2 regions of the Streptomyces sp. NPDC047085 genome follow, and region 2 is predicted to be linked to the other one. Evidence: riboswitches for the same ligand, from Rfam matches in the RefSeq annotation. Region 2 holds a riboswitch; the other holds the start of a gene.
What was found. Region 2 has a riboswitch for glycine ahead of gcvP (aminomethyl-transferring glycine dehydrogenase). Riboswitches for the same ligand answer to the same signal wherever they lie in the genome.
Positions count from the first base shown of each region.

Region 1: another riboswitch for glycine. It lies ahead of gcvT (glycine cleavage system aminomethyltransferase GcvT); the one in region 2 lies ahead of gcvP (aminomethyl-transferring glycine dehydrogenase).

Region 1 is NZ_JBEYUW010000008.1:301,555-315,944, forward strand. Features, by position in the region: gene ABZ865_RS26790 (alpha/beta hydrolase-fold protein) at 135-1,391, shown strand; gene ABZ865_RS26795 (trimeric intracellular cation channel family protein) at 1,300-1,959, opposite strand; gene ABZ865_RS26800 (M1 family metallopeptidase) at 2,025-3,416, opposite strand; gene ABZ865_RS26805 (dipeptide ABC transporter ATP-binding protein) at 3,514-4,890, opposite strand; gene ABZ865_RS26810 (ABC transporter ATP-binding protein) at 4,887-5,975, opposite strand; gene ABZ865_RS26815 (ABC transporter permease) at 5,972-6,982, opposite strand; gene ABZ865_RS26820 (ABC transporter substrate-binding protein) at 7,073-8,824, opposite strand; gene ABZ865_RS26825 (ABC transporter permease) at 8,854-9,852, opposite strand; gene ABZ865_RS26830 (enhanced serine sensitivity protein SseB C-terminal domain-containing protein) at 10,225-11,025, opposite strand; gene ABZ865_RS26835 (enhanced serine sensitivity protein SseB) at 11,215-12,006, opposite strand; gene ABZ865_RS26840 (AAA family ATPase) at 12,072-12,758, opposite strand; glycine riboswitch at 12,932-13,029, shown strand; gene gcvT (glycine cleavage system aminomethyltransferase GcvT) at 13,192-14,319, shown strand.
Region 2 is NZ_JBEYUW010000017.1:147,695-162,084, forward strand. Features, by position in the region: gene ABZ865_RS38135 (hypothetical protein) at 1-307, shown strand, start outside; gene ABZ865_RS38140 (DUF5999 family protein) at 635-841, shown strand; gene ABZ865_RS38145 (universal stress protein) at 1,235-1,765, shown strand; gene ABZ865_RS38150 (hypothetical protein) at 1,945-2,502, shown strand; gene ABZ865_RS38155 (amino acid transporter) at 2,816-4,771, shown strand; gene ABZ865_RS38160 (helix-turn-helix transcriptional regulator) at 4,843-5,238, shown strand; partial or broken gene ABZ865_RS38165 (aldehyde oxidase) at 5,368-5,935, shown strand; partial or broken gene ABZ865_RS38170 (molybdopterin-dependent oxidoreductase) at 5,850-6,392, opposite strand; gene modA (molybdate ABC transporter substrate-binding protein) at 6,542-7,369, shown strand; gene modB (molybdate ABC transporter permease subunit) at 7,366-8,223, shown strand; gene ABZ865_RS38185 (ABC transporter ATP-binding protein) at 8,424-9,494, shown strand; gene ABZ865_RS38190 (TOBE domain-containing protein) at 9,523-9,945, shown strand; gene gcvP (aminomethyl-transferring glycine dehydrogenase) at 10,104-12,989, opposite strand; glycine riboswitch at 13,166-13,259, opposite strand; gene ABZ865_RS38200 (PRC-barrel domain-containing protein) at 13,379-13,750, shown strand; gene ABZ865_RS38205 (DNA polymerase IV) at 13,809-14,390, opposite strand, start outside.

The DNA of each region.
Region 1 (14,390 bases), on a different contig from region 2:
CGGTAGCTTTGGGCCTGGCCGGAGCGGGTCGGCCCGTTGACCGGATCACACGCCCGAGTGAGGTTCCGGCAATTTCTCGGTAAGTGTCCGGACACGTCCACAACCTGGAGCTCTCGATCGCCCTCTATGGGGACATGAGCCTCACCGGGACTCCATTTCTCTACACGACGATCGTGCTGTCCGTCGTCGCCGTCATCCTGCCACTCGTGCTCTGGTCACGGCTGCGGGGGCCGAAGCCCCTGCGCGCCGCGGCCCGGGTGCTGATGCTGCTGTTCGCCCAGGGCACGGCCGTCACCCTCGTCTTCGTACTGGTCAACAACCAGAACAACCTGTACGACAACTGGGCCGACCTGCTCGGCACCGGCGACCACGTCCAGCAGGCCGCCGACCTCGGCAAGGACGGCACGGGCGGGATAGCGGTGAAGAAGCTCCCCAAGGTCAGACAGGCCTTCAAGCCCGCCGACGGGCCGGGGATGCGGGCGGCCGGCGGGGTGCGCGTCACCCAGCTCAAGGGCCGGGTGTCGGGGGTGAACGCCGAGGTCTACGTCTGGCTGCCGCCGCAGTACGACGAGCCGGCCTACCGGCACCGGAAGTTCCCGGTGGTGGAGCTGCTGCCGGGCTATCCCGGCTCGGCGAAGGCCTGGTTCGGCTCGCTGAAGGCGCACGAGCAACTGCTGCCGCTGATGCGGAGCGGCCGGGTGGCGCCCTTCATCCTGGTCGCCCCGCGCACCAACCTGCTGGCCGGCGTGGACACCGGCTGCGCCAACATCCCCGGCCAGGTCAACGCCGACAGCTGGCTCAGCCTCGACGTGCCGAAGATGGTCACGGACAACTTCCGCGCCGAGCCGGCGCCGCGGGGCTGGGCCGTCGCCGGGTACTCGGCCGGCGCGCACTGCGCGCTCAAGCTGGCCGTCGCTCACCCGGACCGCTACCGGGCCGCGGTGAGCATGTCCGGCTACAACGACCCGATCGGCGAGCGCAACTCCCTGGCCGCGCAGAGCCCCGCCCTGCGCGCCGCCAACAATCCCTATCTGCTGCTCAAGAAGCGGACCGTGCCGCCCCGGATCGCGCTGTACGTCTCCGGCGAGTCCGGCGACGGCTACCAGGCGGGTGTGGCGCTGGAGTCCGTCGCGAAGGCGCCGACGACCGTGCGCGTGGTGTTCCTGCCGCGCAGCGCGGGCGGTCACACCATGGCGCTGTGGCGGCCGCAGGTGCCCGCGGTGTTCCGCTGGCTGACCCTGCAGATGGGCCAGAGCCGGGCCAGGGGCACGGACGGCTCCCTCCCGGGAGGCACCGGCTCTACTCCTCTCGCACGGTCGACCGCCGGTTCCACGCACGCGGCGCTCGCCAGTGGAACCTCATCGCCAGCAGGCGCAGCACGAAGGCGGTGACGACGGCGAGTCCGCTGGTGAACGGGGTCAGGGCGTCGTAGTGGATGCACAGCACGACCATGGTGGCGCCGACGATCGCCGGGACCGCGTACAGGTCGCGGTCCCAGCGCAGCAGCGAGGGAACCTCGTTGGCGAGCACGTCCCTGAGCACGCCCCCGCCGACCGCGGTGGCGAGGCCGAGGGTCGCGGACGCGGTCAGGTTGAGGCCGTAGGAGTACGCCTTCGTCGTGCCGGTGACCGAGAACAGGCCGAGGCCGGCCGCGTCGAAGACGAGCACCGCCGACTGGATGCGCTCCACGTGCGGATGCAGGAAGAAGACCACGAGCGCGGCGAGCATCGGGGTGAGGAAGTAACCGAGGTCCGTGAAGGCGGCCGGGGGGACGGCCCCGATGATCACATCGCGGAACAGTCCTCCGCCCAGTGCGGTGACCTCGGCGAGGACGGCGATGCCGAACACGTCGAAGTTCTTCCGGACGGCCAGCAGCGCGCCGGAGATCGCGAACACGAAGATGCCGATGACATCGAGCGTGTGCTGGACGGAGGGACTGAAGAGTTGCTGCAGCTGCACCCTGACATTCTCACCTGTCAGGAGGCGTGAACCTTACAAAGCCAGGCCAGCCGGGTCTGCCGGGCTTACAGAGTCGGCTTGCCGGTCGTGAACAGCCAGGTGTCGAAGAGATCGTCCAACTGCTGTCCGCTGATCCGCTCGGCGAAGCGGACGAAGTCGTCCGTGTCCGCGTTGCCGTACCGGTGGAGCCGGGTCCAGGCGGGCAGCAGCCTGAAGAACGCCTCGTCGCCGATCCGCTCCCTGAGCATCTGGAGGGTCATCGCGCCGCGCTGGTAGACGGCGGAGGCGAACATCGTGTCGCGCTGCGGGTCGGCCACCTCGATCTGCCAGAAGGCCGACGAGGCCGGGCGGGCGTCGTAGGCGGCGAGGAAGGAGTCGTGGGCCGAGCGGGTGCCCTGGTGCTCCGCCCACAGCCACTGGGCGTAGGTGGCGAAGCCCTCGTTGAGCCAGATGTCCTTCCACCGCGCCACGCTCACCGAGTCGCCGAACCACTGGTGGGCCAGCTCGTGCACGATGGTCGACTCGCTGCGCACGGCCGAGTAGGCGGGCTTGCTCTGCACCTCCAGCGAGAAGCCGGCCTGGGGCATGTCGTCGACGATCGCGCCGGTCTCCTCGAACGGGTAGGGCCCGAAGACCTGCGACCAGTAGTCGGTGGCGGCGGCGGTGACGGCGTACACGTCGACGTTGTTGCTGTTCTTCAGCACCGGGTCGATGGCGACGTAGATCGGGGTGCCGGCCGGGGTGCGGCCGGTGCGCACGTCGAACGTCCCGATGGTGGCGGTGGCGAGGTAGGTGGCCATGGGCCGGCTCTCGCGCCAGTGCGTGTACGTCGAGCCGCCCTTGTCGTACGTCGACACGAGCCGGCCGTTGGAGACGCCGGTCAGGCCCTTCGGCGCCTTGATCCGGATGTCGTAGGTGGCCTTGTCGGCGGGGTGGTCGCTCGACGGGAACCAGGTGGAGGCGGCGTTGGGCTCGCAGGCGACGAAGACTCCGTCGGTCGTCTTCATCCAGCCGTAGTCGGAGCCGAAGACGATGGGGCCGTTGAGGGGCTGGGGTATGCCGCCGTAGGTGACGGAGACGGTGAAGTCCCGGCCGCCCGGGAGGGTGCCGCGCGGGGTGACGCGCAGTTCGTCGCCGTCGCGCGTGAAGCCGGCCCGTCTGCCGTTCACCTCGACGCGGGTGACCTCCAGTTTCTGCAGGTCCAGGTCGAAGGAGGAGAGGTTCTGGGTGGCGCGGGCGGTGAGCGTCGTACGGCCGTCGAGGCGGCCGGTGCCGGGGTCGTAGGCGACGTCGAGGTCGTAGTGGCGGGCGTCGAAGCCGCCGTTGCCGAGCCGCGGGAAGTAGGTGTCGCCGATGCCGTCCGCGCCGGGGGTGGGGGCGGCGGAGGCGGCGATGACGAAGAAAGCAGCCGCCGCGGTCGCGACGGCTGCTAAGCGTGCCGAACGGGAGAGATTCATGAGTCGTCCCTTCGAGCGTGTGCCGAATCATTCGGACACGGACGACTCTGAACTCTCCCGCTCAGGCATGTACATGACTTTGCCCAGTCGTCATGTGCTACTTGTCGGTTGACTCCTGGGACTTGGGGGCCGGAGCCTCGGATTCCGCGGCCTCGGCCGACGCCTCCTCAGCCTCGGCCTCGGCCGACGCCTCCTCAGCCTCGGGCTCAGCCGGTGCCTCCTCGGCCTCCGCCTCGGCCGACGCCTCCTGAGCCGACGCCTCGTCAGCCGCATCCTCGGCCGCCTCGGCCGGCTCCGCCGACGCCTCGTGAGCCGAGCCCTCCAGGACCGCCTCACCGACCAGCTCGGAGGCCTCCTTCGCCGCCGTCAGCAGGACCGTGTCCTGCGGAGCCTGGTCGGCGAAGTTCTCCGGGTGGTGGCAGGCGACCCGCTGACCGGGCTTCAGCTCCACCAGCTGCGGCTCGGTCGTCTTGCAGATCTGCGTCGCCTTCCAGCACCGGGTGTGGAAACGGCAGCCGGAGGGCGGCGCGATCGGCGACGGGACGTCACCGCGCAGCAGGATGCGCTCGCTCTTGGTGCCCCGCCGCTTCGGGTCCGGGATCGGCACGGCCGACATCAGCGCCTTGGTGTACGGGTGCATCGGCGCCTCGTACAGCGAGTTGCGGTCGGCCAGCTCGACGATCTTGCCGAGGTACATCACCGCGATCCGGTCCGAGACGTGCCGGACGACGGACAGGTCGTGCGCGATGATCACGTACGTCAGGCCCAGCTCCTCCTGGAGGTCGTCCATGAGGTTGACGACCTGGGCCTGGATCGACACGTCCAGCGCGGACACCGGCTCGTCGGCGACGACCAGCTTCGGCTTCAGGGCGAGCGCGCGGGCGATGCCGATGCGCTGGCGCTGACCGCCGGAGAACTCGTGCGGATAGCGGTTGTAGTGCTCGGGGTTGAGGCCGACCAGCTCCAGGAGCCGCTGGACCTCCTTCTTCACCCCGCCCTCGGGCTCGACGCCCTGGAGCCGGAAGGGCGCCGAGACGATCGAGCCGATGGTGTGCCGGGGGTTCAGGGAGCCGTACGGGTCCTGGAAGATCATCTGCATGTCGCGGCGCATCGGGCGCATCTGCCCGGTGCTCAGCCGCGTGATGTCCCGGCCCTCGAACTCGATCGTGCCGCCGGTCGGGTCCTGGAGGCGGGTGATGACCCGGCCCATGGTCGACTTGCCGCAGCCCGACTCGCCGACGACGCCCAGGGTTTCGCCCTTGCGCACCTCGAAGTCGATGCCGTCGACCGCCTTCACGGCGCCGACCTGGCGCTGCAGGAGGCCCTTCTTGATCGGGAAGTGCTTCGTCAGGCCCTTGACCCGGAGCAGCACCTCCCGGTCGGCGGAGCCGCCCTCGGGAGCCGACGCCTGCTGCGGGACCGCGGCCTTGCCGGCGGCGTCCTCGACGGTGTCTGTCTTCTTCGTCTCACTCACAGCTTCGGCGCAATCTCTTCGGTCCAGATCCGCGTACGGTCCTCGGCCGAGAGGTGGCAGGCGGACCAGTGGCCGCCCTCCGCCAGCTCCAGCTCGGGGCGCACCGTGCGGGTGACGTTCCCCTTGGGGAGGTCCGCGTACGGGCAGCGCGGGTGGAAGGCACAGCCCGAGGGGACGTTGATGAGGCTCGGCGGTTGGCCCTTGACCGGGGTGAGCCGGTCGGCGGTGTCGCGGTCGATGCGCGGCATCGAGCCGAGCAGGCCCCAGGTGTACGGGTGCTGCGGCTTCTCGAAGATCTCCCCGACCGGTCCGCGCTCCACGCACCGGCCGCCGTACATCACCAGGACGTCGTCGGCGATCTCGGCGACCACGCCGAGGTCGTGCGTGATCATGATGACCGCGGAGCCGAACTCCTTCTGCAGGTCCCGGATCAGGTCGAGGATCTGCGCCTGGACGGTCACGTCGAGGGCGGTGGTCGGCTCGTCCGCGATGAGCAGTTCGGGGTTGTTGACCAGCGCCATCGCGATCATGGCGCGCTGGCGCATACCGCCGGAGAACTCGTGCGGGTAGCCGTCGATGCGCTTGGCGGGCTCGGGGATGCCGACCCGGTCGAGCATCTCGATGGCACGCGTGCGGGCCACCTTCTTGCTGACCTTGTGGTGGACCCGGTAGGCCTCGATGATCTGGTCCCCGACCTTGTAGTAGGGGTGCATCGCGGACAGCGGGTCCTGGAAGATCATCGCCATCTTGCGGCCGCGCAGCCGGCGGACCTCGTCCGGGTCGGCGCCGATCAGCTCCTGCCCGTCCAGCCACACCTCGCCGGAGACCTTGGCGTTCACCGCGCGGTGCAGGCCCATGACGCCGAGGGACGTCACGGACTTGCCGGAGCCCGACTCGCCCACGATGCCGAGCGTCTGACCGCGCCGGACGTCGAAGCTGACGCCGTCCACGGACTTGACCAGACCGTCGTCGGTGTTGAAGTGGATGCGCAGATCGCGAACGGAGAGGAACGCGTCTTGGGCGTCGGAAGGGGCGGCGACGTCCGTGGCCGGTTCGCCCAGTGCCGCCTTTTCGAGCTTGCTCACGAGTACCTCACGCGGGGGTCGATGGCTGCGTACACCAGGTCGACGACGAGATTTGCGAAGACGATGAAGAACGCCGCTACCAGGGTCACGGCCATCACGATGGGCAGGTCGTTGTCCTTGATGGCCTGGATCGAGTACGCACCGATCCCCTGGAGCGAGAAGACCGTCTCGGTGAGCACCGCGGTACCGATGAGGGTGCCGAAGTCGATGCCGAAGATGGTCACGATCGGGGTGAGGGTGGCGCGCAGGCCGTGCTTGGTGACGACCGTGCGCTCCTTGAGGCCCTTGGCCCGGGCCGTCCGGATGTAGTCCTCGCTCATCGTCTCGAGCATGCCCGCCCGGGTGAGCCGGGCGTAGGTCGCGGAGAAGAGGAACGCGAGGCTGATCCAGGGCAGCAGCAGGTGCCAGGCCCACTCACCCGGGTTCTCGGTGAAGGGCACGTAGTCGGTGCTGTCCCAGATGGGCCACTGGTAGATGAACAGCGCGTTGATGACCTGGCCGGTGAAGAAGATCGGGAGCGAGACGCCGGCGAGCGCGATGAACATCGAGATGCGGTCGACGGGCTTGCCCTTGCGCAGCGCCGAGATGACGCCGGTGGTGACACCGAAGATCAGCCAGATCACGGCCGCGCCGACGGCCAGCGAGAAGGAGACCGGGATGCGCTGCGTGAGCTGCGGCCACACCTCGATGTGACTCTTGAAGGAGTACCCGAAGCAGGGGGCGCTGCAGTGCGTGGCGTCCGGACCGAACTTGTAGTCGGCGCCTACGAACAGGCCCTTGATGTAGTCCCAGTACTGGATGTAGATGGGCTGGTCGAAGCCCAGGTTCTTCTTGATCGCGGCGATGGACTCGGGGTTGGCGTCCTTGCCGACGTACTGGGTGGCCAGCTGGGTGGCCGTCTGGCCGCCCAGGCGGGGGACCAGGAAGAAGATTGCGAAGGTGACTGCGCTGACCACCAGCAGCAGCACCACGGCGCCGAAGACGCGTCGGATGATGTACGCAGCCACAGCTGTGCGGCTCCGGGGGGCCGGGACGGAGTGTGTCCGTCCCGGCCGCCCGGCGCCTTCACCTGCCTTTCAGGGGTATCCGGCCTGCTGTTACTTCGAGGAGCCCAGCAGCGTGTAGTCGTACATGCCGAGGTACGCCTGCGTGACCGTGACGTTGGTCGCGGACGTAGGCCTGATCAGCAGGTTCTTGCGGTAGATCAGCGGGACGACCGAGGCGTTGTCCATGACCATCTTGTCGATGTCGCCCCAGGCCTTGGTACGGGCCGCGGAGTCGGTGTTGGCGATGGCGTCGGACAGAGCCTTGTTGATCTTCGGGTCGTTCAGCTCCATCAGGTTGTTGCCGCCCGAGGGCTTGATGGCCGAACCGTCGATGATCTGGTCGAGGAAGCCGTAGCCGGTCGGCCAGTCGGCGCCCCACGCCATCATCATCATGCCGAGCTTGTGCTGGTGGACGTAGCTCGGGACACCGGCGAAGTTGGAGAAGTACTTGCCGGAGGGGAACTGCTTGATGTCGACCTTGATGCCGGCGGCCTTCAGCGAGTTCTGGATGGCCGTGGCGGCCGCGACCTCGGCGGGGCGGTCGGCGCGGGCGGTCAGCGTGGTGGAGAAGCCGCTCGGCTTGCCGCACTGCTTCAGCTCGTCCTTGGCCTTGGCCACGTCACCCTTGTGACCCGCCGTGGCGTAGGTGTCGAACTTGGTGTAGCCGTTGACCGACGGCGGCAGCAGCGTGGTGGCCACGTCGCCCTTCGGCGCGCCACCCATGGCGTCGATGACCGACTGCTTGTCGAGGGCCCACTGGACGGCCTTGCGGCAGTGGACGTTGTCGAACGGGGCGACGTGCAGGTTCAGGGCCATGTAGCCCGTGGCGCCCGCGTAGGAGTTGTCCGTCTGCTTGGCGTACTTGCCGTTCAGGATCTTCGGCTGGGTCTGCGGCTGCACGCCGGCGCCGGTGATGTCAGCCGTGATCTTGTCGGCGAGCAGGTCGTTGTCGACCGTGACCGGGTTGACCTTGAACTTGACGTTGATCTTGTCCGGCAGCGCCTTGCGGATCGGGTCCGACTTCGGGTCCCAGTTCGGGTTACGGACGAGGGAGGCGCTGGCGCCCTCCTCGTACGAGGCGAACTTGTAGGGGCCGGAGGACACGATGTGCTGGACGTACTTCGCGCCGTCGTCCTTCGCCTGCGGCACGGGGGCCGTCTGGGAGAAGGTCGCCAGGTAGTCGAAGTCGGCGAAAGGCTTGGCCAGGTGGAAGACGATCGTCTGGTCGTCCGGGGTCTCGATGGAGTCGAGGCCCTTCTTGTCCTTGTAGGGGCCCTTGTACTTCTCGCCGCCCTTCAGGTACGCCTTGAAGTACGTCGGGCCGTTGGACAGGGCCTCGGGCGCGAAGTTGGAGCGCTCGATCGCGTACTTGACGTCCTTGGACGTGATCGGCGTGCCGTCCTCGAACTTCAGGCCGGAACGCAGGTGGTACGTCCAGGTCTTGGCGTCCGGGCTGGCCTTGCCGAGGGAGTCGGCGAGGTCCGGGACGACCGTGAGGCCGTCCTTGCCGGCGGCCGGCTTGAACGTGACCAGCGTACGGGCGTACAGACGCGAGAAGTTCTGCACGAAGCCGTAGTACGTGTTGCCCGGGTCCAGGGAGTCGGGAACGTCGGAGTCCTCGAGGTTGACCGTCCCCCCCTTCTTGCTCGACGCGTTGACGATGGAGTCCAGCGCCGCGTCCTTCGCGGCGCTACCGCCACCGCTGCCGTTGTTCTTGCTGTCGTTACCGCCGCCGCACGCGGCAGCGCCGAGCGAGACCGCCAGGACCGTGGCCACGGCCGCGGTAACCCTTCTCGTCTTCACGTGAGGAATGCCCCCTCGATCGATGTGGATCACTTGCTGCGAGGGTCGAGCGCGTCACGCAGCCCGTCACCCAGCAGGTTGAATGCCAGGACGGTGATGAAGATCGCCAGTCCGGGCACGAACATGAACTGCGGATCCGCTGTGTAGAGATCCACGGCGTTGCTGAGCATTCCGCCCCAAGAGGCCTGCGGCGGTGCGATACCGACTCCGAGGAAGCTCAGCGCGGCCTCGAAGAGGATGTTCGTCGGGATGATCAGCGTCGAGTAGACGAGGATCGGCGCGACGAGGTTGGGGAGCAGTTCGCGGAACAGGATGTACGGGCCGCGGGCGCCCAGGCTGGTGGCGGCCTCCACGAACTCGCGCCGCGCGAGGCTCATCGTCTGGGCGCGCACGATACGGCCGATGTACGGCCAGCTGAAGAAGCCGATCACGAAGATCAGTACGCCGATCCGTAGCGGCAGCCCGTTGAATCCGAAGAAACCGTCCTGCACCGAGGCCGAGATGGCGATGGCGAACAGCAGCAGCGGGAACGCCAGGAAGGTGTCCATCAGCCGGCTGATGGCGCTGTCGACCCAGCCGCCGTAGTAGCCGGCGACGACGCCGAGCACGGTGCCGATGACCACGGACAGCAGGGTGGCGCCGCCGGCGACCAGCAGCGAGACCCAGGAGCCCTCGATGATGCGGGCGAGCATGTCACGGCCGTACTGCGGCTCCACGCCCAGCGGGTGGTCCCAGCTCATCCCGCCCCAGCTGCCCTTGGGGGCCAGCAGGGCCGGGTCGATGAGGTTCTGGTGGAACTCGTTGGGGTCCAGCCCGAAAGCCCACTCGATCGGCTTGGCGAGCACCGCCATCAGCACGAGCAGGATGACGACGACGCCACCCGCAACGGCCAGCTTGTCCCGCTTGAACCGGGTCCAGGCGATCTGTGAGAGCGAACGCCCTTCGATCTGGGATTTCTTGACCCCGGCGAGCACAGCCTCGGGCGGGGTCTCGGCCTCTGCCCCGGTGGTCTCGATCGGTGCGGTCACTGGTAACCCGACCCCTCTAGCCGGTTGTTGCCCGGCCCGCGTCTGCCGCGAAGGTTTGCGGCTTTGTCGACTTGCACAAGAGCACGAGGTGAGCACCTCGTGTGTCTTGAGTGGGGAGTCTTCAGCGTGGCTGCGATCACCCGCCAGAGTCCAAGGCGAAAGTATGCGTAACCGTGATACGGCGATGGGGGTTCCGTTATCCGAACGGCCGGAACCGACCCCCGGACGCGCCGGTCACACCCGGTGACCACCCGCCCGTCGCCCTCAACCCCGCGCACACACGCCCAGGTCGGGACACCCCCTCACATGTGACGGACATCACGATGGACGGGGACGGGCGGGGAAGGCCTCGTCGGGCCCGCGGTGCGCGGCTCAGTAGGCGCCGTGCACGGGCGGATAGCCGTAACCGGCGGCCGGGGCCCCTTCCTGGGGCTGGGGGCCGGCCGCATGGGCGTCACGGTCGTAGAACGGGCGGGAGTTGGCGCGCATCCACATCACGACCGGGTCGTAGTCGTCACTCATCGCGACCGTGGAGACCGGCAGGCCCTCAGGTACGGCGCCGACGGACTGCTGCATCATCGCCCGCACCGAGTCGACCGCCGCCGGGGAGGTGTCGTACACGTCCAGGCCGAGGACGAGGTACGGCGCCCCGAGCGCGGGCTGCACCCAGGCGCGGCGCAGGGAGCGCAGCGCGGGGGTGCGGTGGGCGTTCTGGGCGAGCAGGGCGTAGAACTGCGGGATGTCGATGCCGGGTTCGGACACGCGCAGAGGCCCGGCCGGCTGGCGGTCCAGACCGGTGGCGATGCGGCGCAGGTCCAGCCAGGGGATGCCGACACCGCCGCCCGGGGCGTGCGGGTTGAGCCAGAGGCCGTAGTGGTCGGGATAGAGGGTGCGGGCCACGTCGAGGCCGTCGACCACCTCGTAGGAACGGTTCCAGCCGCTCGCCGAGAGCTCCTGCGCGGAGGTCACGCACGGGGCGTAGCTGAAGCCGCCGACCTCCATGTTCCCGTACTGGGCGTCCGGGGAGCCGGCCTGGCCGTGCCACAGGAGCATCCAGATCTGACCGGAGGAGGGGGTGGCGAGGGCGCGCAGCAGTGCTTCGTAGGCGTCGTAGCGGCCGGGGGTGACCTGGCGCAGCATGTGCTCGACGCTGCCGCTGTGGCTCGCGCTCACCTGTCGTGCCCTTCTCTTTTCAGTGCCCCTCGTTTGGGGACAGCTTAAGCGCCTGGGCGCTCCGCTGGACGTGCCGCGAAATGCCGTCGGTCGTCTGCGGCTTCATCGTGGGTTGTCGCGCCCACGCGGCGGAGCCGCATATCGGGCACAGCCCCGCGCCCCTGGGCCGGCTGCCCCTGGGGTCGGCCTCTAGTGGCCGTACTCGTAGAAGGGTCGGACGTTCGTCCTGAGCCATTCGGCCACCGGGTCGTCCGTCACGTCCAGGAGGACCAGGTTGACCGGCCACTGGACGGGGACGGTGCCGAGGGCGCGGCCCAGGGCTTCCAGGGGGAGGGCCCGGATGTCGCCCTCGTACTGGGTGAGCTCGACGCCGACGAACATCACGGGGTCGTCCGTCTCGATGGCGGCCAGGCAGCGACGGGCGGTGAGGACCACGCCGGTCGCGGCGAACTCGGCGGAGGCGGCGGAGAGGAAGTCGACCGGGTCGTCCTGCCAGTCGGGCTCGAAGAGCCGGACCCGGCCGCCGGTGGCGGGGCCGTCCAGCGGGGTGCGGCCCGCGCGGCAGAGTTCGGCGACCGCCTCGGGCGGCAGGGGGAGGCCGACCACGCCGTCCGGGTTGACCGCCATGCCCACCTGCGGGGGCAGACCGCGGGCGAACTCGACGGCGGGGGCGACGGTGAACGACATGTGGGGGCCGGCCACGTGGCGCAGCTGCTCCTCGGAGCTGAAGACCGGCACGTACGCCTGGCCGTCGAGGTCCAGGGTGGGCAGGTCCAGCGTGCCACTGTCCGGGCCGCCGCCATTGGGCAGCGGGACCCAGACGAAGCTGCGGCCGAGGACCTCGACGATCCGACCGCCCGCGGAGGGGATGCCCAGGGAGGCCGACAGCACCTCCTCCAGCTCGTTGCCGGGCCAACCGCCGTGCGGGTGGGGATGCGCCTGTGCCGGGAAGTCCGCGGGAACGTCCGCCGGGAAGTCCATGTGCCTACCGCCTGCTGGGAACCATGCTGTGGGGCCAAAGGCTATCCGGTGGCGGTGGCAACCCCTCAGCCCGTGAACACGATCCGCTGCAGGGCGTCCGCCGCCGCGCGGTCCAGCAGCACCGCGGAGCCGCAGCCGGCGGGCAGCTCGCCCCGCTGCACCCCGCGCAGCAGCCGGGCGGTCGTGCGGCGGTGACGGCCGAAGGCGTACCGGGAGACGCCCCGGCCGCGCTCGCGCTGGCCCTCCCGGGCGGTGGCGGGGGTGACGTCGAGGAGGAGCAGGTGCAGGGTGCCGCCGCGGCGGCGGGCCTCGCGGGCCATCCAGGAGCGCACCCAGGCCTGGGTGCCGCAGTCGTGCACGACCACTCCCTCCCCGGTGGCGAGGGCGCGGCGCAGCCCGGCGTAGTGGGCGAGGCGGACCAGGGGGCGGTAGAGCGCGTAGGGGAGGAAGCGGGGCGCACGGGCGTCCCAGCGCTCGCGGGTGTCCTGGGAGTCGACGCGCCGGCCGGGGACCGCGCGGCGCATCAGGGTGGACTTCCCGCTGCCGGGCAGGCCGGTGATCACCACCAGGTCCTGCGGGCCGAAGCACAGGGCGCGGGGGCCCTGGCCGGCGCGGTCGCGCAGGTCGCGGACGACCGGGGCCGGACGGTCGGCGCGGCGCGCGCGGGCGCCGGTGCGGGCGGGGGCGGAGGGCTGCTGCGGCACCGCGATGCCGGTGGTGGTGGCGTACGCCGTGGTCCTGTTCACCGTGATCGTCCTCCCCTGGGGGCCTCGGGGGATCCCTTGCCCTTTGAATGTAAAGAGAAGGTAATGCGCGCTGTCCAGTGGTTGGGTGCGCGTACTGCCACAGCTCGGTTACAGATGCGGCCCTGACGGGTGGGGGCGCGGCGTGCAATGATGTGCCCGCCAACTGCATACCGGCCGCTTGAATCCGCGCGGGAGAGTTCCCAGCAGCCTTCGCTGGGACGCCGAAGGAGCAAGTCCCTCCCTTGAATCTCTCAGGCCCCGTTACCGCGCGGGCGAGGCACATCTGAAAAGCGGGCCGCTGTGTCAGTGGCTCCACCCAAGGTGCAAGCCGTGACCTGCGACTTTTTCCAAGTCGGTGGTCATGGCGAACCTCTCAGGTTCCGATGACAGATGGGGAGGAAAGACCTCGCCCGTCATTGCCTTGGGAGACGACCGTCCGATGAGCAGTACCGAACCCACTGAGCTGCGTCACACCGCGCTGGACGCGCTGCATCGCTCGCTCGGAGCGACGATGACCGACTTCGCCGGCTGGGACATGCCGCTGCGCTACGGCTCCGAGCGCGACGAGCACCTCGCCGTGCGCACCAAGGCCGGGCTCTTCGACCTCTCGCACATGGGTGAGATCACGGTCACCGGCCCGCAGGCCGCCGCCTTCCTGAACTTCGCCCTCGTCGGCAACATCGCCTCCGTCGGCGTCGGCCGCGCCCGCTACACCATGATCTGCCAGGCCGACGGCGGCATCCTGGACGACCTGATCGTCTACCGGCTGGCCGAGACCGAGTACATGGTCGTCGCCAACGCCTCCAACGCCCAGGTCGTCCTCGACGCGCTGACCGAGCGCGCCGAGGGCTTCGACGCCGAGGTGCGTGACGACCGTGACGCGTACGCGCTGATCGCGGTCCAGGGCCCCGAGTCCCCTGGCATCCTGAAGTCCCTCACGGACGCCGACCTGGACGGCCTGAAGTACTACGCGGGCCTGCCCGGCACCGTCGCCGGTGTCCCGGCGCTGATCGCCCGCACCGGCTACACCGGCGAGGACGGCTTCGAGCTGTTCGTGAAGCCCGAGCACGCCGTGGAGCTGTGGCAGGCGCTGACCAAGGCCGGCGAGGGCGTCGGCCTGGTGCCGTGCGGCCTGTCCTGCCGGGACACCCTGCGCCTGGAGGCGGGCATGCCGCTGTACGGGCACGAGCTGACCACCTCGCTGACCCCGTTCGACGCCGGGCTCGGCCGCGTGGTGAAGTTCGAGAAGGAGGGCGACTTCGTCGGCCGCGAGGCGCTCACCGAGGCCGCCGCCCGGGCCGAGCAGAACCCGCCGCGCGTCCTGGTCGGCCTGATCGCCGAGGGCCGCCGGGTGCCGCGCGCCGGGTACTCCGTCGTCGCGGGCGGCGAGGTGATCGGCGAGGTCACCTCCGGCGCCCCCTCCCCCACCCTGGGCAAGCCGATCGCCATGGCCTACGTCGACGCCGCGCACGCGGCGCCGGGCACCGAGGGCGTCGGTGTGGACATCCGGGGCAGCCATGAGCCGTACGAGGTCGTGGCGCTGCCCTTCTACAAGCGTCAGAAGTAGACACTTCTACAGGCGTCAGAAGTAGACACTGATCACAGCGCCGGCAGGCCGGGGCGGCCCGGTCCGTGACG
Region 2 (14,390 bases):
CTCGCACTTCTTCGAGGGCCCCTACGTCACCTCCACCGAGCACGCACTGCAGCAGGCGGAGGCGGTACAACAGCCGTACCAGCCGCGCCTGCTGTCGGTGCCCGGCCTCTACATGCTCACCCTGTGGCTGCACGGAGACGCCGGCGCCGACCCCGCCGAGGGTCATCCGGCCGCCACCGACCTGCTCATCCCGCTGGCCCCGGCGCCGCCCGGGATCTCCGCGCACCGGCCGCACCGCGTCTCGGAGTTGCTGCCCGTCCTGACGAACCGGGCGACCCCCGTCCCGCTGCTCGGCTCACCCGCCTGAACGACGCCCGCGCACGCGTACCCCGCTTCCGGAATGTGAAGCGGGGTACGCCTGTTTCCGGATTGCGCTCGTACGAGCAATTACCCGCTCCTACGAGCCGGGAAAGGGCTCTCTGCCGTGCGGACTAGCCCTATCCGGCCCCCCAGAACCACCCAAAGGGACAGTGCAGTTGGAATGAACCGTCCGCGTGGGTGATGCGTCCTGAACTGGTGACAAGCGGTGCTGCGAAATCCCTGCGGAATGACGCCCGGAGAGCAACACTGGTTTCCGACCGACTAATCACCACGGGGGACGGCCATGACCACGACAGAGCGAAAGATCCCACCCATGTGTCAGCACCAGCCACCGTGCCCGCCAGCCGAGTCCGCCGACCGGGAGTCCGCCCGTCTCGTGGCGCACCACCCCGAGCAGGGATGGAGTCTGCTGTGCAACGGCGTCCTGCTCTTCGAGGACACCGGTGAGCTTCTGCCCGACGGTCGCGTCATCGCGCCGCACCGTCCGCTCGGCACGGACCAGGTGATGACGGCAGCCTGAGCACGAACCCGGGCGGCCCGCCGCGCCGCCCGGTGACCCGAGGGGCCGGCCGCACGCACACGGTGCGCACCGGCCCCGACGTGTGTCCGGCGACGATTACGGCCCGTAATCGCATGCTCAACCTTTTGTGGCGCCGCCCTCTTCTGCCGTCGCTCTCCCGCCATTGCATTCCTGTCGTGCTCTCCGCCATCGCCTTCCTGACGTGCTTTCCTGACGCGCTCTCCCGCCATCGCTTCCCTGACCTGCTCTCCGCCATCGCCTCCCTTCCCTTCCCACCGGTCCCGTCCTGTCGGCTGGTCGAATCGTCCGCGCGGGAGTGGGATGGGAGGAAAGCCCGCGAACAGGCTCACCCGCGGGAGTCGCCCGCGGGCGCCCGTGAGGAACGGTGGAGTCATGTCCGGTTACGACGCCTCGGCGGCCACCCGGGTGGTGGTCGGCGTGAGCGGCTCCCTGGGCAGCGTCACGGCCCTGCGCCGGGCCGCCGCGCTGGCCAGGCGCCTGGGAGCCGAGCTTTGGCCGGTGCTGGCGTGGGAGCCGCCCGGCGGCGATCCGGCGGCGCGCCGCACCCCCGCCTCCGGCCTGCTGGTCGAGGAGTGGCAGCGGCTCGCCAAGCAGCGGCTGGCCTCGGTGCTCGACGAGATCTTCGGCGAGGACGGCCCGGGCGTCCCCATGCGCGCCCTCGTCGTCCGCGGCGCGACGGGCAGGGCGCTGGTCGCGATCGCGGACCGCGAGAACGACGTCCTCGTCGTCGGCGCCGGCCGGCGCGGCCTGCACCGCGCCTTCTCGGGCCGGGTCTCACGGCACTGTCTCGCCCACGCCGTCTGCCCGGTCCTCGCGGTGCCGCCGTCGCCGCTCGAGTCCGACCTGGTGGCCGTCCACCGGCGCAACGCCTGGCACCTGCGGATGGACACCCGCGATCTGTGAGGCCCGGCCGAGCCGTCCTCACCACCTCCGGCCCTTCCCGGTCACCTCCTTCGGCCCTGCCCGGCCCGACGGGTCCGGCGCTGCGGACGCGTCAAGAACCGCCGGTGCGTCGTCAGGGAATCATCAAGGTGCGAGGCGACCGCGCGCCGCGGAGCCCGCCCCTCCCTACCGTCGGTCCCATGGAGCACCGCGACGACACACGCGCCGAGCCGGCGTCCGTACGCCCGGGCGGCACCGGCGCCGTCGTGTACGACCGCCAGTGGGCCGCCGGCCTGCGCACCGCGGCCCTGTGCGCGGCCGGACTGCTCGGCATGCTCCTGTTCATCGACTGGGCGGCCGGCACCTTGTCCTGGGGGCGCTGCGCTCTGTGGATCGCGCTGGCTCTGCTCCTCTTCCTCGTGCTGTTCCCCGCACGCGTCTGTGCCGGTGAGGGCTGGCTGGCCTCGCGCCGCATGGTGCGCACCCGCCGCGTTCGTACCGATCTCCTGGTCGCGGTCCGCCCGCTGGGCGGCGTCTCGCAGCGCCTGGTCCTGCGCGACGCCCTCGGCGCCCGGGTCGAGGTCGACCCCGAGATCTTCATCGACAACCCCGACCTCTGGTGCCTCCTCGACGAGGGCACCCGCCGCTCGGAGGCGGCCGGCACCCTGCTGTGCGGCACGACCGCCCTGCACCGGCTCGCCGAACGCATCGACCGCGAGACGGCGCTGGCCGTCTTCAGGACCTCGGGGCTGGAGTAGCCCGACTGAACGCCCCCGCTGCGGCTGCGGATCCGCGTTGCCCAGGGCAGCATGGAGGTGTCGTACGCGATGACGCACGGTGTCCGCACCGGGAATCCGCGGCCGCCGCTCCCCCGCACCTGCCGACGCGTCCCGTCAGGCTCCGGGCCTCCGCTTCTTGACGCGTCGCCGCCCCCGGTCGGGCCATTCTTAACGCAAGATTGACGCCCACCGGCCCCGGATCCGTGGGCCCAGGCGTCACGCTCTGCTTACGCTGGTGCCGCCGTCCGTGTGATGGCCGGAAACAGCTGAGCCGCACACCAGGAGCACGCCGATGGCCACGACCGAGCACCCCCCTCCCAGTCGTCTGCGCACGTGGATGCTGGAGGGGCTGTCCGACATGGGCAAGCACGGCGGCCACGCAGGACCCCACGCCGAACCGGAACCCCCGCACAAGGGCCAGCGCTGGTACCGGGTGATGTGCCTGACGGGTGTCGACTACTTCTCGACCCTCGGCTACCAGCCGGGCATTGCGGCCCTGGCGGCCGGACTGTTGTCGCCCATCGCGACCATCGTGCTCGTCATCGTGACCCTCGCCGGCGCCCTTCCGGTCTACCGCCGGGTGGCCGAGGAGAGCCCGCACGGCGAGGGTTCGATCGCCATGCTGGAGCGGCTGCTGTCGTTCTGGCAGGGCAAGCTGTTCGTGCTGACCCTGCTGGGCTTCGCGGCCACCGACTTCCTCATCACCATCACCCTGTCGGCCGCCGACGCCTCCACCCACCTGGTGGAGAACCCGCACCTGACCAGCACGCTCCACGGCCACCAGATGCTGATCACCCTGTTGCTGGTGGCCCTGCTCGGCGCGGTGTTCCTCAAGGGCTTCCTGGAGGCCATCGGCGTCGCCGTCGCGCTGGTCGGCATCTACCTCGCGCTCAACGTCGTCGTGGTGATCGTCGGCCTGTACCACGTCATCACCGCCGGGCATGTGATCACCGACTGGTCCAGCGCCCTGACCACGGAGCACGGCAACGTCTTCGTCATGATCGGCGTGGCCCTGATCGTCTTCCCGAAGCTCGCCCTGGGTCTGTCCGGCTTCGAGACCGGCGTCGCCGTGATGCCGCACGTCAAGGGGGACGACAGCGACACCGAGGAACAGCCGGTCGGCCGGATCCGGGACACCAAGAAGCTGCTCACCACGGCCGCCCTGATCATGAGCGCCTTCCTGATCGCCACCAGCTTCATCACGACGCTGCTGATCCCGGCGGACGAGTTCAAGACCGGCGGCCAGGCCAACGGCCGCGCGCTCGCCTACCTCGCGCACGAGTACCTGGGCGGTGCCTTCGGCACGGTCTACGACGTCTCGACCATCGCCATCCTCTGGTTCGCCGGCGCCTCCGCCATGGCGGGTCTGCTCAACCTGATGCCGCGCTACCTGCCGCGCTACGGCATGGCCCCGCACTGGGCGCGGGCCGTCCGCCCGATGGTCATCGTCTTCACCCTGGTCGCCTTCCTGGTCACCTGGATCTTCGACGCCAACGTCGACAAGCAGGGCGGCGCCTACGCCACCGGCGTGCTGGTGCTGATCAGCTCCGCGGCGATCGCGGTGACCATCGCCGCGCGCAAGGCGGGCCAGCGCGGCTGGACCGTCACGTTCGGGATCATCTCCGTGGTGTTCCTGTACACCACCGTCGTCAACGTGATCGAGCGCCCGGACGGTGTGAAGATCGGTGCCTGCTTCATCGCGGGCATCATCCTGGTCTCGCTGATGTCCCGGCTGGCCCGCGCCTTCGAGCTGCGCGTGACCCACGTGACCATGGACCCGATGGCGGAACGATTCGTCCGGGACATGGCCAGCCGCAAGATGCGGTTCATCGCCAACGAGCCCGACCGGCGCGACAAGGCCGAGTACCGGGACAAGATCGAGCAGATCCGGGCCGACAACGAGATGCCCGAGCAGGAGGACTTCGTCTTCGTCGAGGTCACGGTGACCGACCCCTCCGAGTTCGAGGCGGGTCTGATCGTACGCGGCGACGTCCTGCACAACCGCTACCGCGTCCTGACGGTGGAGTCCTCCTCCATCCCCAACGCCCTCGCGGCGCTGCTCCTCCACGTCCGGGACATGACGGGCTGCACCCCGCACATCTACTTCGAGTGGACCGAGGGCAACCCGTTCGCCAACTTCCTGCGCTTCTTCCTCTTCGGGCAGGGCGAGGTCGCCCCGGTCACCCGCGAGGTGCTGCGCGAGGCGGAACCGGACCGTGCCCGCCGTCCCCGCGTCCACACCGGCTGAGCACCGACGCACACCACTCGTTTCACACCCCGTGTCCCGGGTTTCCGGCCGCGCGATCTATGGTGACGACCATGCAGTCCTACACCATCGGGCAGGCCGCGCGGCTGCTCGGCGTGAGCCCGGACACGGCCCGCCGCTGGGCCGACGCCGGCCGGGTGGCCACCCATCGCGACGAGTCCGGCCGGCGTCTGATCGCCGGCAAGGACCTCGCCGCGTTCTCGGTCGAACTGGCCCAGACGAGCGCCGGTGAGGAAGACGCCTCCTACACCTCCGTCCGCAACGCCTTCCCCGGCATCGTCACCGCCATCAAGCTCGGCGACGTCGCCGCCCAGGTGGAGATCCAGGCGGGTCCGCACCGACTGGTCTCCCTGCTGACCCGGGAGGCCGTCGAGGAACTGGGCCTGGAGGTCGGCATGGAGGCCACCGCCCGCGTGAAGTCGACGAACGTACACATCGACCGCGTCTGACTCCGCACCGCCCGGTGCCGAGGTGCCGGCACGGTGCCGATCCGGTGCTGGCCCGGTGCCGATCCGTTGCCGGCTCGGTGCCGTCACCGTCGTACCCCTCACCGGCACAGCAGCGCCGCCCACAGGTCGATGGCCCGCCGCCTCGACCTGGACCCGCTGGAGTTCAAGGCGCGCAACATCATCGGCCCCGACGAGCCGATGCAGACGCCGGGCGGCCACGAGGAGGACCTGCACATCGCGAGCTACGGCCTCGACCAGTGCCTGTCGATCGTGCGCCGGGCTCAGGCGGAGCCGCGGGCCGAGGCCCCGAGGGCTGGCTGGTCGGCGAGGGCGCGGCCCTGGCGATGATCGCGACCGGCCCGCCCGGCGGCCACATCGCCGACGCCCGGGTGGCCCTGCTGCCCGACGGCACCTTCGATCTGGCCGTCGGCACCGCCGCCTTCCGCCGCTACCGGCTGCCCCAGTACGCCGATGTGCCGCGCGCCGAGGTGCACTTCATGAGACGGCCGACGCGATCGGCCCGCTGGGCGCCAAGTCGATGAGCGAGAGCCCCTTCAACCCGGTCGCGCCGACCCTGGCCAACGCCCTGCGGGACGCGACGGGGCTGCGGTTCACGGAGTTGCCGCTGACGCGCGACGGGGTGTGGCCGGCGCTGGAGCGGCGGGGCGGTAGCCGCCGTCCACCCGGATCGCGGTGATCCCGCTGACGTGCCGGGCCCCGCAGCGGTCCTGCGGGAGCACCAGCTGGGGGCCGGCCGCGTCGAGCGGGGTGTCGTCGATCGTGACGGCGAGCAGCACGGGGGCGGCGGCGAAGTCGGGGTCGATCTCGGCCCAGGACAGCAGGGCCTGGTGGCCGTCGGTACCGGTGACGGCGATGAGGAAACGCAGCCGGTCCTTGCGCCTGGCGGGGTCGAAGCCGGGTCCGGCGCCGGTGAGCACGTCGCACAGGCGTGGGCCGGTGAACCGGTGGTGCTCGATGCCGCTGGTGGCGCACTCGAAGGCGACGTCCGCCCGGTGCTACGGCCAGCGGAGCAGGTCCGGCACGGTCAGCCGGGCGGGCCGGGCCAGATCGCCGGCCAGGGCGATGTGCGCGAGCGTCACCTGCGACCACCTCCGGCTGGAGCCTACCCGCGCGATACCTTCGTAGAAACGCATATGCCAGCCCAAAGCAAGAACATCCCAGCTCATGCGATGTGACAGGTGCCTTAGGTCTTGCAAATGCGGCAGTATTATCGCCGCGTGGCCGGATTCCGGCCCTGGAAGGGCGCGACAGCTGTTCCACAGACCCGAGGAGTAGACACGTGATGACCCGTTCCATGCGCCGGGCCCGGATGCTGCAGCTGGCCGGCGCGGGAGCCGCCGCCCTGATGGCCCTCAGCGCCTGCTCCTCCTCCGACGACTCGTCGACCACCAAGTCCGACACGTCGGGCATGTCCGGCTCCGCCGCTCCCAAGCTCTCGGGCACGGTCACCGTGTTCGCGGCCGCCTCCCTGAAGGAGAGCTTCACCGCCTTGGGCAAGCAGTTCGAGCAGGAGCACCCGGGCACCAAGGTCAGCTTCAACTTCGGCGGCAGCGACACCCTCGCCGCCAGCATCACCGGCGGTGCCCCGGCCGACGTCTTCGCCGCCGCCAGCCCCAAGACCATGAAGATCGTGACGGACAAGAGCGACGCGGACGGCACCCCGGCCACCTTCGTCCGCAACCAGCTGGAGATCGCCACCCTGCCGGGCAACCCCGACAAGGTGTCCTCCTTGAAGGACCTCACCAAGTCCGGCATCAAGGTTGTCCTGTGCGACAAGACAGTGCCCTGCGGCGCCGCCGCGCAGAAGGCGCTGGACGCCGCCAAGATCAAGCTCACCCCGGTCTCCTACGAGCAGGACGTCAAGAGCGCCCTGACCAAGGTCGAGCTGAAGGAGGCCGACGCCGCGGTGGTCTACAAGACCGACGTGATGGCCGCGGGTGACAAGGTGGAGGGCGTGGAGTTCCCCGAGTCGGCCAAGGCGATCAACGAATACCCGATCGCCCTGCTGAAGAACGCGCCCAACGCCCAGGCGGCCAACGCCTTCATCGCCCTCGTGCAGTCCGCCGAAGGCCAGAAGGTGCTGACCGAGGCCGGCTTCCTGAAGCCGTGACCTCGCTCGACAAGCCCGGCGCCGCGACCGGCCCCCGCACGGGCGGGCCGCGGCGCCGCCCTGCCCGCACGAGCCCCCGCGGGGTGCCGCTGCCACTGCTCGTGCCGGGCGTGGTGGCCCTGGCGTTCCTGCTGCTGCCCCTGATCGCGCTGCTGCTGCGCGCCCCCTGGCGGAGCCTGCCGAGGCAGCTGACCAGCACCGAGGTGTGGCAGGCGCTCCAACTGTCCCTGATCAGCGCCACGGCGGCGACCGCGGTCACCCTGGTGCTGGGGGTGCCGCTGGCGTGGCTGCTGGCCCGTACGGAGTTCCCCGGCCGTGGTCTGGTCCGCGCGCTGGTGACCCTGCCGTTGGTCCTGCCGCCGGTGGTCGGCGGTGTGGCGCTGCTGCTCGCCCTCGGCCGCAACGGGGTTATCGGCAGGTGGCTCGACTCCTGGTTCGGAATCACCCTGCCCTTCACCACCACGGGGGTGGTGATCGCCGAGGCGTTCGTCGCGATGCCCTTCCTGGTCATCAGCGTCGAGGGCACCCTGCGGGCCGCCGACCCGCGCTTCGAGGAGGCGGCCACCACGCTCGGCGCCTCCCGTTTCACCGCGTTCCGCCGGGTCACCCTGCCGCTCATCGCCCCCGGCATCGCCGCGGGCGCCGTGCTGGCCTGGGCCCGCGCGCTCGGCGAGTTCGGCGCGACGATCACCTTCGCGGGCAACTTCCCCGGCCGTACCCAGACCATGCCGCTCGCGGTCTACCTCGCCCTGCAGAACGACCCCGAGGCCGCGATCGCCCTCAGCCTGGTCCTGCTCGCGGTGTCCATCGCGGTGCTGGCGGGACTGCGAGACCGTTGGATGACCACCTCATGACAAACCCCCACCCCCCAACCACCGACGGCCCCCAGCCCCTCCACGCACGGCCCGCAACCGCCGACGGCGCTGAACCCCCACCCGTGCCACCTGCACCCGACCACGCAGGTGGCACGGGTGGTGCGGGTGGGAACCCAAAGCCGGCCGCAGGCCGGCTACCCACCACGCACCCGCACCCACACACGCGCCCGAACACGCACCTGCCCACCCCCAACACCGCCTCCCCCCACACCGACGGCCTCGACGCCCACCTCGTCGTCGACCGCACCACCTTCCGGCTGGACGTCACCCTCACCGCCGCCCCCGGCGACGTCGTCGCTCTCCTCGGCCCCAACGGCGCCGGCAAGACCACCGCCCTGCGCGCCCTCGCCGGCCTCACCCCGCTCACCGACGGCCACCTGCACCTGGACGGCACCTCGCTGGACCACACTCCCCCGGAGTCCCGCCCCGTCGGCGTGGTCTTCCAGGACTACCTGCTCTTCCCGCACCTGTCCGCCCTGGACAACGTGGCCTTCGGCCCGCGCTGCCAAGGCGCGAGCAAAGCCGAGGCACGGACCCAGGCGGCCGCCTGGCTGGACCGGATGGGCCTCGCCGACCACGCGGGCGCCAAGCCCCGCCGCCTCTCCGGCGGCCAGGCCCAGCGCGTCGCGCTCGCCCGGGCACTGGCCACCCGGCCCCGGCTGCTGCTCCTGGACGAGCCGCTCGCGGCCCTGGACGCCCGTACCCGCCTGGAGGTCCGCGCCCGGCTGCGCCGGCACCTCGCCGAGTTCGAGGCGGTCGCCGTCCTGGTGACGCACGACCCGCTGGACGCCATGGTGCTCGCCGACCGGCTGGTGGTCGTCGAGCATGGCCGAGTCGTCCAGGAAGGCTCCCCCTCCGACATCGCCCGGCGTCCGCGCACGGACTACATCGCGCGGCTCGTCGGCCTCAACCTCTACCGGGGCCAGGCCGAGCGGCACACCGTACGGCTCGACGCGGGCCCCTCGATCACGACCACGGAAGACCTTTCCGGACCGGTCTTCGTGGCCTTCCCGCCGGGTGCCGTCACCCTCTTCCGGGACCGGCCCACCGGCGCCAGCGCCCGCAACCTGTGGCGCTGCGAGGTCGCCGGTCTGGAGACGCACGGCGACCAGATCCGCGCCGACCTCACCGGTGAACTCCCGCTCGCCGCCGACCTCACCACGGTCGCCGCGGCCGAACTCGACCTGCACCCGGGGGCTTCGGTCTGGGCGTCCGTCAAGGCGACGCAGACGCACGCATACCCTGCGTGAGCAGCCGCGCACATTACGGTGTGGGCCCATGACCATGAGTATCCGCAACCAGCTTCCCGGCACCGTCACGGCGGTCCACCCCGGCGAGGTCATGGCGACCGCGAAGATCCGGCTGGCCGGCGGCCAGGACCTGACCGCCGCGATCACCCTGGAGGCCGTACGGGACCTCGGGCTGTCCGAGGGGACCTCCGTCCGCGCTCTGGTGAAGTCGACCGAGGTGTCCCTCGCCACCGAACACCCGCGGCACATCTCGATCCGCAACCAGCTGCCCGGCACCGTCAGCGACGTCTCCTCCGGCGCCGCCATGGCCACCGTCAAGGTCGCGGTCGACGGCGGCGGCGTCCTCACCTCCGCGATCACCCAGGAGTCCGCGGACGACCTCGGGCTGAAGGCCGGTGACCGCGTGGTGGCCCTGATCAAGTCGACAGAGGTGGCCCTGACCACCACCTGACACGGACGAGGCCCTGATCACCGCCTGACACCGTGAGGCCCGATCACCGGCTGACACGGACGAGGCCCCGCCCGGGTGTCCGGGCGGGGCCTCGTCCCGTCACTCGCTCCGCGTGCCGCCGAACGGCATCACGGCAGCATCACGGCATACGACGTCACTCAGTCCTCGTACGCGTCCAGCGGCGGGCAGGAGCACACCAGGTTGCGGTCGCCGTAGGCCTGGTCGATGCGGCGCACCGGCGGCCAGTACTTGTCGGCGGCCGAGACGCCGGCCGGGAAGACGGCGTCCTCGCGGCTGTAGGCGTGCTTCCACTCACCGCCGAGCGCGGCCGCGGTGTGCGGGGCGTTGTGCAGCGGGTTGTCGTCCGCGGGCCACTCGCCGGCGCCGACCTTCTCGATCTCCGCGCGGATGGCGATCATCGCGTCGCAGAACCGGTCCAGCTCGCCCAGGTCCTCCGACTCGGTCGGCTCGATCATCAGCGTGCCGGCCACCGGGAAGGACATGGTCGGCGCGTGGAAGCCGTAGTCGATCAGGCGCTTGGCCACGTCGTCCACGCTCACGCCGGTCGCCTTGGTCAGCGGGCGCAGGTCGATGATGCACTCGTGCGCGACCAGGCCGCCGGGGCCGGTGTAGAGCACCGGGTAGTGCGGCTCCAGACGCTTGGCGATGTAGTTCGCCGAGAGCACGGCGACCTGCGTGGCCCGCTTGAGGCCCTCGCCGCCCATCAGACGGACGTACGCCCAGGAGATGGGCAGGATGCCCGCGCTGCCCCACGGCGCCGCCGAGATCGGGCCCACGCCGGTCTCCGGGCCGGCGGCCGGCTGCAGCGGGTGGTTCGGCAGGTACGGCGCCAGGTGCGAGCGGACCGCGACCGGGCCGACGCCGGGGCCGCCGCCGCCGTGCGGGATGCAGAACGTCTTGTGCAGGTTCAGGTGCGAGACGTCACCGCCGAAGTGGCCGGGCTTGGCGAGGCCGACCAGGGCGTTGAGGTTGGCGCCGTCGACGTACACCTGGCCGCCGGCCTCGTGGACCTGGGCGCAGATGTCGGCGACGTGCTCCTCGAAGACGCCGTGCGTCGACGGGTAGGTGATCATCAGGACCGCCAGCTCGTCGCGGTACTGCTCGATCTTCGCCCGCAGGTCCTCGACGTCGATCTCGCCGTCCTCGGCGGTCTTGACGACGACGACCTTCATACCGGCCATCACGGCGCTGGCGGCGTTGGTGCCGTGCGCGGAGGACGGGATCAGGCAGATCGTGCGCTGCTCGTCGCCGTTGGCGCGGTGGTAGCCGCGGACGGCCAGCAGACCGGCCAGCTCGCCCTGGGAACCGGCGTTCGGCTGCAGCGAGACCTTGTCGTAGCCGGTGACCTCGGCGAGACGTTCCTCCAGCTCGTGGATGAGCGTGAGGAAGCCCTCGGCCTGCTCGGCGGGCGCGAACGGGTGCAGCTGGCCGAACTCGGGCCAGGTGACCGGCTCCATCTCGGTGGTCGCGTTGAGCTTCATGGTGCAGGAGCCCAGCGGGATCATGCCGCGGTCGAGCGCGTAGTCGCGGTCGGCCAGCTTGCGCAGGTAGCGCAGCATCGCGGTCTCGGAGCGGTGCTCGTGGAAGACCGGGTGGGTCAGGTAGTCGTCGGTGCGCAGCAGCGCCTCGGGCACGGCCTCCGCGGCGGCCGCGTCGAGGGCCTCCACGTCGCCCTCGACGCCGAAGGCGGCGAAGACGGCGCCAAGCTGCGCCCGGTTGGTGGTCTCGTCGCAGGCGAGGGAGACGTGGTCGGCGTCGACGAGACGCAGGTTGACCCCGTTCTCCCGGGCGGCGGCGACGACCTCGGCGGCCTTGCCGGGCACGCGCGCGGTGAGGGTGTCGAAGTAGGCGCCGTGGACGATCTCGACACCGCCGGCCTTCAGGCCCTCGGCGATGATCGTGGCGTACCGGTGGGTGCGCCGCGCGATGGCCTTCAGGCCCTCGGGACCGTGGTAGACGGCGTACATGCCGGCCATCACGGCGAGCAGCACCTGCGCGGTGCAGATGTTGCTGGTGGCCTTCTCACGGCGGATGTGCTGCTCACGGGTCTGCAGCGCCAGGCGGTAGGCCTTGTTGCCATCGGCGTCCACGGAGACGCCCACCAGGCGGCCGGGGAGGCTGCGGGCGAACTTCTCGTGCACCGCCATGTAGCCGGCGTGCGGTCCACCGAAGCCCATCGGCACACCGAAGCGCTGGGTCGTGCCGACCGCGATGTCCGCGCCCAGCTCGCCCGGCGAGGTCAGCAGGGTCAGCGCCAGCAGGTCGGCGGCGACCGTGACCAGGGCGCCCAGCTCGTGCGCCTGCTCGATGACCGGCTTGAGGTCACGTACGGCACCCGAGGCACCCGGGTACTGGAGCAGCACGCCGTTGATCTCACGTGCGGCGATGTCGGCCGGGATGCCCTCGCTGAGGTCGGCGACGACGACCTCGACGCCGGTCGGCTCGGCGCGCGTCTCGATGACGGCGATGGTCTGCGGCAGCGTGTCCGCGTCGACCAGGAACAGGCCCTTCTTGTTCTTGCCCATGCGCCGGGACAGCGCCATCGCCTCGGCGGCGGCGGTGCCCTCGTCGAGCAGGGAGGCTCCGGAGGTGGGCAGGCCGGTGAGCTCGGCGACCATCGTCTGGAAGTTCAGCAGGGCCTCCAGGCGGCCCTGGGAGATCTCGGGCTGGTACGGCGTGTAGGCCGTGTACCAGGAGGGGTTCTCCATGACGTTGCGCAGGATGACGGGCGGCGTGAAGGTGCCGTAGTAGCCGAGCCCGATCATCGACCCGAGGACCTGGTTGCGGTCGGCGAGGGAGCGCAGCTCAGCGATTACCTCGGCCTCGGTGCGGGCGCCCGGAAGGTCGAGGGCGTCGGCGTTCTTGATCACATCCGGGACCGCGGCGGCGGTCAGCTCGTCGAGCGAGCCGTAGCCGACGTGCGCGAGCATCTTGGCCCGCGCCTCCTGGTCGGGCCCGATGTGGCGCTGCTCGAAGGGGATGCCCGCTTCGAGCTCGGAGAGCGGAATGCGATGGGCGGTCATGTACGGAGGCCTCCTGGTCTGTACGACCTGCGAGGGGCACCGCGGCGTGGGTGCCCAGACGGCCTCCCCCTCTGTCATCTCAAACCTGAGAGCTTCACCGGGCGCCCTGAGGGCCCCGGCTTTCACCGTCGGTGAGGGCGGGAGCCGTCGGCGCCCGCCCTGCTTTCCAGAGTGACCTCGTCCGTGCGGTACGGGGGCCTGAGAGATTCCGGGGAGGAGTTGCTCCTTCGGCGCCTCCGAGTGCTCGGAGGACTCTCCCGCACGGGGTCAGCAGCCGTTGCCAGACTACCAGCGAGGTCAACGCCCGGGGCCTCGAGTGGCCGCCTCCCTGAATCTGCTCTTTTGTAGTGCTTACGGATGAGTTGCGACCAAGTGGAGGGAGAGGGACCGTGCAGACCGACATCGATCCGCGCAACCTGATCGGCCGCAAGGCGCTCGACCGCAACGGCACCAAGATCGGCACCATCGACGAGGTCTACCTCGACGACGCCACCGGCGTGCCGGAGTGGGCGGCCATACGCACCGGTCTGTTCTCCCGGGACGCCTTCGTCCCGCTGGAGCCCAGCGAGCTGATCGAGGGCACCCTCCGGGTCCCCTTCGACCGCGCGCTCATCAAGGACGCCCCCGACTTCGGTGTGGGCCGCCATCTCTCTCCCGAACAGGAACTGCAGCTCTACCACCACTACGGTCTGGACGTGACCCCACCCACCGACATCCCCGACCACGACTTCGGCAAGCTGGCGGGAACGGAGGAAACCTGAGGCACCCTTCCCGGCTCAGGGGGCTGCCGGCCCCCTGAGCCGCACCGGCCGGCGACCCCTAAGCATCGGTCTCCACCACACCCTCCACCAGCGGCAGCGGCTCCGCCGGCTCCAGATCAGGATCGTCGACCAAGAACGTCCGCACCCGCCCCGGCTCCGACTGCGGCGTCTCGAACCGCACGGTGACCCGTCCCAGGCCGCTGCCCTGCACCCAGCCGTGCCCGTACTCGGCGTGCCGGACGTCGTACCCGGCACGCCACTGCCGCTCGGCGGGCTCCGGGGGCGGCTCCACGGCCTCGGCCACATCGCCGTCCGGCGCCTCCGCCGCCCCCGAGGGCTGCGCCGCCTGCGCGAACAGATCCTCCTGCGTGTAGTCGGCGAGCCCGGAGACGCCCACGCCGAGCAGCCGCACCCCGCCCGTGGTGTCCACGGACTCCAGCAGCCGCGCGGCCGCCTCACGGATCACCGCGGGGTCGTCCGTGGGCCCCCTGAGCGTCTCGGAGCGGGTCAGCGTCGAGAAGTCGTAGCGCCGCACCTTCAGCACGATGGTCCGCCCGGACAGCCCGGATCCGCGCAGCCGCCGGACGCACCGGTCGGCCAGCCGCTGGACCTCCAGACCGACCCGGAGCCGGTCATGGAT